One region of the Microbacterium sp. SORGH_AS_0428 genome, then DNA from elsewhere that is predicted to be linked to it. Evidence: predicted binding sites of a transcription regulator. Region 1 holds the regulator's gene; the other holds the start of a gene.
What was found. The regulator HrcA, encoded in region 1, represses chaperone genes, less so after heat shock. The targets are predictions, from matches to a motif close to TTNGCACTCGNNNNNNNCGAGTGCNAA.
Positions count from the first base shown of each region.

Region 2: QE374_RS11870 (Hsp20/alpha crystallin family protein) is a predicted target of HrcA. The motif match lies at 2,661-2,687, and genes of this name have one in related genera.

Region 1 covers NZ_JAVIZT010000001.1:485,557-490,127, reverse strand. The annotation lists gene QE374_RS02460 (DUF1990 family protein) at 1-140, shown strand, start outside; gene hemW (radical SAM family heme chaperone HemW) at 140-1,354, shown strand; gene QE374_RS02450 (carboxylesterase family protein) at 1,356-2,771, opposite strand; gene hrcA (heat-inducible transcriptional repressor HrcA) at 2,874-3,911, shown strand; gene dnaJ (molecular chaperone DnaJ) at 3,956-4,571, shown strand, end outside.
Region 2 covers NZ_JAVIZT010000001.1:2,442,705-2,447,275, forward strand. The annotation lists gene QE374_RS11860 (long-chain-fatty-acid--CoA ligase) at 1-1,640, shown strand, start outside; gene QE374_RS11865 (hypothetical protein) at 1,642-2,610, opposite strand; gene QE374_RS11870 (Hsp20/alpha crystallin family protein) at 2,771-3,208, shown strand; gene QE374_RS11875 (hypothetical protein) at 3,417-3,725, opposite strand; gene QE374_RS11880 (helix-turn-helix transcriptional regulator) at 3,748-4,571, opposite strand, start outside.

The DNA of each region.
Region 1 (4,571 bases):
TCTGGTTCACCGTGCGCGCGTTCGATCGCCCGGTGGCGCCGCTCTACCGCCTCCTCCCCGCGCTCGTTCGCCGCCGTCGGCGCGAGCTGTTCGGCCGGTACCTGCGCGCGATCTCGCCCATGTACACGACCCCCGCCTGATGGCCCCATCGGTCCTTCCCGACGGCGACATCGCGCCCGCCGACGGAGCTCTCCCCGAGGGCACGGTGGTGGATACCGGCACCGACTTCGGAATCTACATCCACGTCCCCTACTGCCGTGTGCGCTGCGGATACTGCGACTTCAACACCTACACGGCCGAGGAGCTGCGCGGTCACCGACGCGACGACTACCCCGACGACCTGAGTCGCGAGATCGCATTGGCGACCCGGGTGCTGGCAGGCGCCCCGCGGCCGGCGCAGACGGTCTTCTTCGGCGGGGGCACGCCGACGCTGCTGTCATCGAGGGCGCTGGGGGGGATGCTGCAGGCCGTCCGCGAGGGCTTCGGCATCGCGGACGGGGCCGAGATCACGGTCGAGGCCAACCCCGACTCGGTCACTCACGAGTCCCTCGCCGAACTGGCCGAGGCGGGAGTGACCCGCGTCTCGATCGGCATGCAGTCGAGCGTGCCGCACGTGCTCGCCGCCCTCGATCGCACGCACGATCCCGTCAACGTCGCTGCGGCCGTGGCCGGTGCGCGGGCGGCTGGGCTCGACGTGAGCGTCGATCTGATCTACGGCGCGCCGGGGGAGTCCCTGTCCGATTGGCGCGCATCGGTCGAGGCCGCGCTGGCACTGGAGCCGGATCATCTCTCCGCCTACGCGCTCATCATCGAGGACGGCACGAAGCTCGCGCGCCGCATCCGCTCCGGTGACGTGCCCGCGCCCGATGACGATCTGCAGGCCGAGATGTACGAGCTCGTCGACGACGCGATGGCGGACGCGGGCTACGACTGGTACGAGGTGTCGAACTGGGCACGCGGCGCAGACCACCGCTCGCGCCACAACCTCGCCTACTGGCGCGGCACCGACTGGTGGGGGTTCGGTCCGGGCGCGCACAGCCATGTCGCCGGCGTGCGCTGGTGGAACGTGAAGCACCCGGCCGCATACGCGCAACGGCTCTCGCTGGGCTCGTCGCCGGCGGCGGCGAGGGAGGTCCCCGATCACCAGGCGCGCATGCTCGAGCGGATCCTGCTGGAGTCCCGCATCCGTGAGGGGCTGCCGATCGAGGTTGTTCCGAGCGATCGGCGCAGTGCGGTCGCCGGGCTCATCGCCGACGGGCTCATCGAGGGCGCGGCCGCTTTGCGCGGGCGCATCGTGCTCACGCGGCGCGGCCGGCTGCTGGCCGACGCGGTCGTGCGCGCGTTGACCGACTGAGTCAGCGGGTGAGCGCCGCGAGCGCTTCGGCACGCGGGAGCGTCACGTCCTGTGTCACGGCGTCGTAGCGGCGCACCAGCGAATCGCCGCGGAAGGCGGGCCATCCCGGATCGCCGGTCTCGGCGAAGCGGATCCAGTCGGCGTGCATCCGCGCGGCCAGCTCCTGCGGAGCTCCCGTCCCGGCCATCGTGACTGCTCCCTCGTCGCCGAGCGCGTCGAAGACGAAGCCGATCTCGAGGGCGTGCGCGGCGCGGAGATCGCGCACGGGACTCGGCCAGGAGAACTCGTAGACGAAGGTCTGTGCCGTGCGCGCACGCGCGAGCGCGATCGCCGGCTGCCGCACGGTCAGATCCGTCAGGACCTGTCCGATGATCTCTCCCGGAGAGGCGGCGGGGAACGCCGCCCGGTACGCGCGCCACACGCCGCGAGGGAGGCGCTTGGCGAGAGCGAGGAGAGCGTATGTACGTCGTGAGAGCTTCGCGAGCGCCTCGGGCGGATACCACAGACGGTATTCATCGGTGTTCGTGCCGATCATGACCGGACGCTCGGCATCGACGAGGGCGCGTCGCGGGTTCTCCGGCAGCGTCGCGGGATCGATCGTCGCGTTGTACCCCGGTGCCGCCCTCAGCAGGGTGGAGCTCGCCGTCAGCTCGTCCCTCACCGCGACCAGCCGCTGAGGCGGGACGCGGCGCAGGGCCTCGGCGGTGGCGGTCGTCCCGAGCCGGCGCGCGATGTCGCGGGCGGGTCGGGCCGCGCGCTCCGTGGTCGCGGCGTCCAGCGGCCCCGACTCGATGATCGCCCCCGCGAGAAGCGGGCGCAGGTCCTCGCGGGCCAGGAGCGCGGCGACGACGGCACCGCCGGCGGACTCGCCGAAGATCGTGATCCGCGAGGGATCGCCCCCGAAGCGGGCGATGTTGCGAGATGTCCACCGAAGAGCCGCGGCCGCATCCGCCAGCCCGATGTTGCGCGGGGCGTCGGGGAGCACCGAGAACCCCTCTGCGCCCAGTCGGTAGTTCGCCGAGACGAACACGATGCCATCGCGCGCGAACGGGGTGCCGTCGTACGTGCTGATCGCCGCCGTGCCGCGCTCGAGTGCCCCGCCGTGGAACCACAGCATGACCGCGGCGCCGTCGGCCTCGCCCGGGCGCCACACGTTCACGGTCAGGATGTCGTCGCCGGGGATGATGGTCGAGGGGAGGAGCTTGCCGATCTCACCCGGGTACGGCGATTGCGGCGATGTGGGCCCGAACGCGGTGGCTTCGCGCACGCCGTCCCATGGCGCGACGGGCTCGGGAAGAGCGAATCGTCGCGCTCCGACCGGGGGCGCGGCGTAAGGGATGCCGAGGTATCGTTCGATCCCCTCGACGCGGGTTCCGGATACGGCTCCGGTCTCGGTGTGGATGACGGGATACGACATGCGACCTCCTCTCGAGAGTCTACGGGTGGCCGTCCGGCGACTCGCCTCGCGAGCGCGCTAGAATTGGCACTCCCAGACCTCGAGTGCCAGGAGGGAGTGCGCATGGTCAGCGATCGGGGACTTGACGTCCTTCGGGCGATCGTCCAGGACTACGTCGAGACGCGCGAACCCGTCGGCAGCAAGTCGATCGTCGAGCGTCATTCGTTCGGCGTGTCCGCGGCGACGATCCGCAACGACATGGCGCTGCTCGAGGACGAGGAGCTCATCACCGCACCGCACACCTCGTCCGGCCGCGTGCCGACCGACAAGGGGTACCGCGTCTTCGTGAACCACCTCGCCGAGCTCCGCCCGCTCACGAGCGCCCAGCGCTCGGCGATCACGGCGTTCCTCGGAGCTCCGGCGGACCTGGACGACATGCTCGGACGCACGGTGCGGGCCCTCACCCAACTCACCGGTCAGGTCGCACTCGTGCAGTATCCGTCGTTCGAGCGCGCGAGCATCACCCACGTCGAACTCGTCCACCTCGGCGGGTCGCGTCTGGTCGTCGTGCTGGTCACCGACACCGGTCGCGTGTCGCAGCGTCTGATGGCCGGTCCCGAGCCGCTCGAGGAGACGGATGTGGCGACGCTCCGTGCACAGGTCTCGGTCCTCGTGACCGGCCAACCGGTGCGCGAGGGCACGCAGCGCGTCGCGCAGGCTCTGGCCGAGGCACTGACCGACAGTCGAGCCGACCGCGCCCTCGGCGCGCTCCTGCGCACCGTCGGCGAGGAGCTCGACGAGTTCCGTCAGGATCGGCTGGTCATGGCGGGGACCGCCAACCTCGCCCGCGCCGAGGGCGACTTCCGCGGCAGCATCTATCCGCTGCTGGAGGCGATCGAGGAGCAGGTGACTCTGCTGCGCCTGATGGGGGAGATGGTGGCCGACGAGCAGGGGCTCGCGGCATCCATCGGACGCGAGAACGAGGCGTTCGGGCTCGTCGAGGCGTCGGTGGTCGCCAGCGATTACGACACGACCGGAGGGCAGGCGCGCGTGGGCGTGCTCGGACCCACCCGGATGGACTACTCCAGCAACCTCGCGGCCGTCCGTGCCGTGGCTCACTACCTGAGCCGTCTGCTGGAAGACGACGAACGCGCGCGCTGAGCGCGTGCGTGACGATTCCGCAGCACGCGGACGGGAAGGCTGAAGTGGCAGACCACTACGAAGTACTCGGGGTGCCTCGCGACGCATCGCAGGACGACATCAAGAAGGCGTATCGCAAGCTCGCGCGCCAGCTGCATCCCGACGTGAACCCCGGTGAGGATGCGGCGGAGCGGTTCAAGCTGGTCACGCACGCGTACGACGTGCTGAGCGACAGCGAGCAGCGTCGCCGCTACGACATGGGCGGCGACAGCGGCGGATTCGGCGGGGCGCAGGGCTTCGGCGGGTTCAGCGACATCTTCGACACGTTCTTCGGCGGCGGCGGTGCGGGACGGGTGCGCCCTCGTTCGCGCACCGAACGAGGACAGGACGCCCTCGTTCGCGTCACGCTCGAGTTGCGAGAGGTGATCTTCGGCGCCCATCGCGACATCGAGGTGGACACCGCCGTGCTGTGCGAGACGTGCGAGGGCGGTTGCTGCCAGCCCGGCACGTCGCCGGTCACCTGCGACATCTGCCACGGCAGCGGCCACGTCCAGCGTACGGTCCGGAGTCTGCTCGGCAACGTCGTCACCAACCAGCCCTGCGCGACGTGCCAGGGCTACGGCACCACCATCCCCTACCCCTGCGCGACGTGCCAGGGCCAGGGTCGGGTGCGTGCGCGGC
Region 2 (4,571 bases), 2.0 Mb from region 1:
CCGCCGAGATCGAACCCGTCACCGAGACGCTCGTCGACCTCCTCGACGCGTCCGTCTCGCGTTACGGCGACCGCGTCGCGCTGGAGTTCTTCGGCGCCGAGACGACGTACGCCGATGTGGGCGAACAGGTCTCCCGCGCCGCGAACGCCCTGCGCAAGCTGGGTGTGCAGGCCGGCGACCGGGTCGCGCTCATCCTGCCGAACTGCCCCCAGCACATCGTCGCGTTCTACGCGGCTCTGCGCATCGGGGCGATCGTCGTCGAGCACAACCCGCTCTACACGCCGCGTGAGCTGCGCCACCAGTTCGAGGTGCACGGCGCGGTGGTCGCGATCGTCTGGGACAAGGTCGCCGACACCGTCGCCGAGTTCCCCGAGGACGTCGCGCCCTCGGCCATCGTGTCGGTGCGGATGCCGGATGCGCTGCCCTTCGGCAAGCGCCTGGCGCTGCGGCTTCCGGTGGCCAAGGCTCGCGAGACGCGTGAGGCGATGACGACCCGCCCCCGCGCCCGCGGCCTGCTCGAATGGTCCGATTTCGTGCGCGTGCGCAAGCTCCCGCGCAAGTGGCCGAAGCCGCGTCTGGACGACACCGCGCTGCTGCAGCTGACCAGCGGTACGACGGGCACGCCCAAGGCGGCGATCCTCTCGCACCGCAACCTCCGCTCCAACGCCGCGCAGGGGCGCGCGTGGGTCCCGGGGCTCACCGAGGGTGGCGAGGTGTTCTACGCCGTGCTGCCGTTGTTCCACGCGTACGGGCTCACCCTCTGCCTCACCTTCGCGATCTCGCTGGGTGCGCGCGTCGTGCTCTTCCCGAAGTTCGACGTGGATGCGGTCGTCGCCGCCTCCGCGAAATCGAGGCCGACGTTCCTGCCCGCCGTGCCGCCGATCTACGATGCGCTCTCGCGGGCGAGCACCCGCAAGGGTGTCGATCTCTCCAGCATCCGCTTCGCCATCTCCGGAGCGACCAGCCTGCCGGTGCCGACGGTGACGCGCTGGGAGGAGGCGACCGGCGGACTGCTCGTGGAGGGCTACGGGATGACCGAGACCTCTCCGGTCGCCCTGGGCAATCCGATCGGGCCGTCGCGGCGCCCCGGCACGGTGGGTGTGCCCTTCCCGAGCACCGAGATCCGGGTCGTCGACCCCGACGATCCGCGCGTCGACCGGCCGGTCGGGGAGGCGGGGGAGCTGCTCATCCGCGGCCCGCAGGTGTTCCAGGGCTACTGGCAGCAGCCCGACGAGACGGCGGCAGTGCTGCTTCCCGGAGGCTGGCTGCGCACCGGCGACATCGTGACGGTCAGCGAGGACGGCTTCGTCACCGTCATCGACCGGGTGAAGGAACTCATCATCACCGGTGGCTTCAACGTCAGCCCGACCGAGGTCGAGCAGGTGCTGCTGCTGCACCCGGATGTGGCAGAGGCGGCCGTCGTCGGCATCCCGCGCCCTTCCGGTGGAGAGGATGTGGTGGCCGCGATCGTCACCCGCGAGGGCGCGGTCTTCGACGCGTCCGCGCTGCGGGACTTCGCGCGCACGCACATCACCTCGTACAAGGTGCCCAAGCGGATCGTGGAGGTGGAGGATCTGCCGCGGTCGCAGATCGGCAAGGTTCTGCGCCGGGTCGTCCGCGAGCGCCTGTCGGCCCGCTGAGTCAGCCGCGCGAGAGGGTCACCAGGCCGCGGCGCGAGGTGGTCTTCTCGAGCCCTTCCGTCTCGGCGAGGCGAAGGGTTCGCCCCGGGAGCGGGGGAAGCTCGGAGGCGAGGCCGTCCGCCTGCTTCGCGATGCCCACCAGCAGCGCCAGATCGATCCCCGGTGCGGTGACCTCGAGCCGCGCGTAGTCGCTGCTCATGCCCCATCGCAGCCGCTCGATCTGGTTCAGGCGCAGCGCGTGCGTCGTCTCGCCTGCGGTGATCCACATCCGGTCGCGCGATACGCGCACGGCAGCGTCGACCGAGCGCCTGCGCAGCAGCGCGGTGACGATGAGATACGCGGGCAAGCCGAAGAGCGCCCCGAGCGCGAGGATCAGCATGCGGGGTCCGAGTCGCTCGACGATGGTGCTGAACATGATGAGCGCCGTCGTGACGATCGCTCCCGTCGCGACGATTGTGGCGACCATCCACAAGGTGAGCTCCCGCATCCGCATCGGGATCGCTCGGAAGCGAACGACGACGGCATCGCCGTCGTTCTCCCACGCCAGCGGCGCCCGCACCCGGGGCTTGCCCGGCAGGAGGTTGATCACCCGGTTGAGCAGCGTGATCCACACCCAGCCGGCCGCGGGCGGCAGTGCGAAGAGGACTCCCGTGTAGATCGCGCGCGGCGCGCCGGGTGTCAGCAGCTGCGGAACGACCTCGATCGACGCATACAGCGCCGGTACGAGCGCGACCGCCGCGAGCAGATGGACGATCGCGCCGGTCGGATGCGGCATGCGCACCGTGAGGCTCACGAACCACATCCCGCACAGCGCACCCGCGATGATCGACATCAGGTACGAGAAGAACCCGCCGTCCGTGAGGTATCCGGGCAGCGCCGCCAGCGTGCAGGCGGCCGCCCAGACCAGCGGATTCAGGGCGATCCTCCGCAGCAGAGGCGGCTTCTTCGCCGTCTCGGCGGGGTGGTTCACCCGCCGATTCTATGAGGTCGCCGACATGCTCCAGAGGGGGTCTGTGAGAACTAGCACTCTCGATAGGAGAGTGCTAATCTGTGATTGTTGAGTCAAGGGGGCTCAACTTAGGGACTACGGGTCGGATCCCGCATCCGATCCCGCTCGAGAGGAGACGACTATGGCTGCATACGACTCGCTCCGTGACCTGGAGCGCATGGCGAACACGTTCTTCGACACCGCGCGGCGCGGGCCTCGGCAGATGCCGATGGACCTCTACCGTGACGGCGACCACTACGTCCTGACCGCCGACCTGCCGGGCATCGACCCCGGATCGGTCGACGTCGACATCGACGGTCAGCTACTCACCATCCGCGCCGAGCGCACGCTGTCGGCCGGTGACGGAGTCACCTGGATCACGCGTGAGCGGACGTCGGGCACGTTCCTGCGTCAGCTGAGCCTCGGGCAGGGGCTCGACACCGAGAAGATCTCGGCGAGCTACCGCAACGGCGTACTGAGCGTCACGATCCCCGTCAGCGAGAAGGCCAAGCCGCGCAAGGTCGAGATCGCCACGGGTGACGACGCCCCCGCGCTGCAGGTTTCGGAGTCGCAGAGCTGACGCACCGCGGACAGCAGTAAGGGCCGGTCGGAGAGGCTTCCGACCGGCCCTTGTCCCTTTGCACCAAGAGTGTCCTGCAATCACATGTCGGTAGCTGCCACAGCAAAACAACTACCGTGCGAGCACTCTATAACGGTGCGATAACGGAGGGGAAGAGGTTTCCGTTACCTTTTCGTGATTCTTTGCCGACGCATAGCCGACTACCGGGTCAGCTCTCGCGGACGGGCGTGATCAGCACCCCGCCGAAGCGCGCCTCGGAGTACTCCCACTCACGTCCGTCGACCCACACCCGCGCCGAGGCGCACGGGAGGGACTCGTGCTCGCCGTCCGGCCAGTGCAGGACGAAGCCGCCGCCGAAGGAGGCGTTCGATCCGGTGACGCGGGCGCCGTCCGCATCCACGGCGCGAGCCTCGCACTCGCCGCAGAGATACTCGGGGTACCGGTCCGACTGCGCGACTTCGGCGCCGCAGTTGGGGCAGGGTTGCGTGCCGCGGGAACCGGGGAGGAAAGCACTCATGGCACGAGTGTAGGTCGGGAGCTCACGCCGCCGGCGGGAGCCACATCGTCAGGCGCACGGCGTCGTCCGGCAGGTGGAGGATCTCGTAGCTCCGCTCGACGACGATGCCGTCCCGCCCCCGGATGCGGGTGGTCGCGCCCCGGCGCCGCTCGACGATGTGCCCGCCCCACCACGCGGCGAACTGCGGACTCTTCGCCCCGAGCTCGCGTACGAGATCGTCCAGTCGAGGATCGTCGAGGCGGTCGACGTTCGCCGCGCGGAGGTGGGCGACGGCGCCGCGGGCGAGCTCCTCCCAGTCGAGGAACGTCTCGCGGGCGCGCGGGTCGGTCAGCAGGTAGCGGCACGTGTTTCGCTGCGCCGGCGGAAGCTCGGCGAGCCCGGCGTACAGCGACATGCCCTCCTCGTTCGCCGCGACGATCGTGCTGAGCCGGTCGAGCACGTACGCGGGCTGCGGGCGGACGGCTGCGACGAGCGCCGACATCCGCGGGACGAGATCCGCGTCGAAGGTCGGCTCCGCCGGAGCGGGGTCGACGTCGCGAAGCCGCGCGAGGTGTCGCGCCGCATCCTGCGACAACGCGAGCGCGTGGGCGAGGGCGGTGATCACGGCGTCGCTCGGGTGGGATTCGCGCCCCTGCTCGAGCCGGATGTAGTAGTCGACGCTGATCCCGGCGCGGGTCGCGACCTCTTCCCGACGCAGGCCCGGGGTGCGTCGGGCGCCGGGGGAGCCGTGCCCGGGCGCGAGCGCGCTGTCCTGACGGCGAGCGCGGAGGAAGTCGCCGAGTTCGTTCGCGATGACCGGCTCCTCTCGGCTGGGTGGGTGGACCGCTCCTATGAACAGTACGGTCT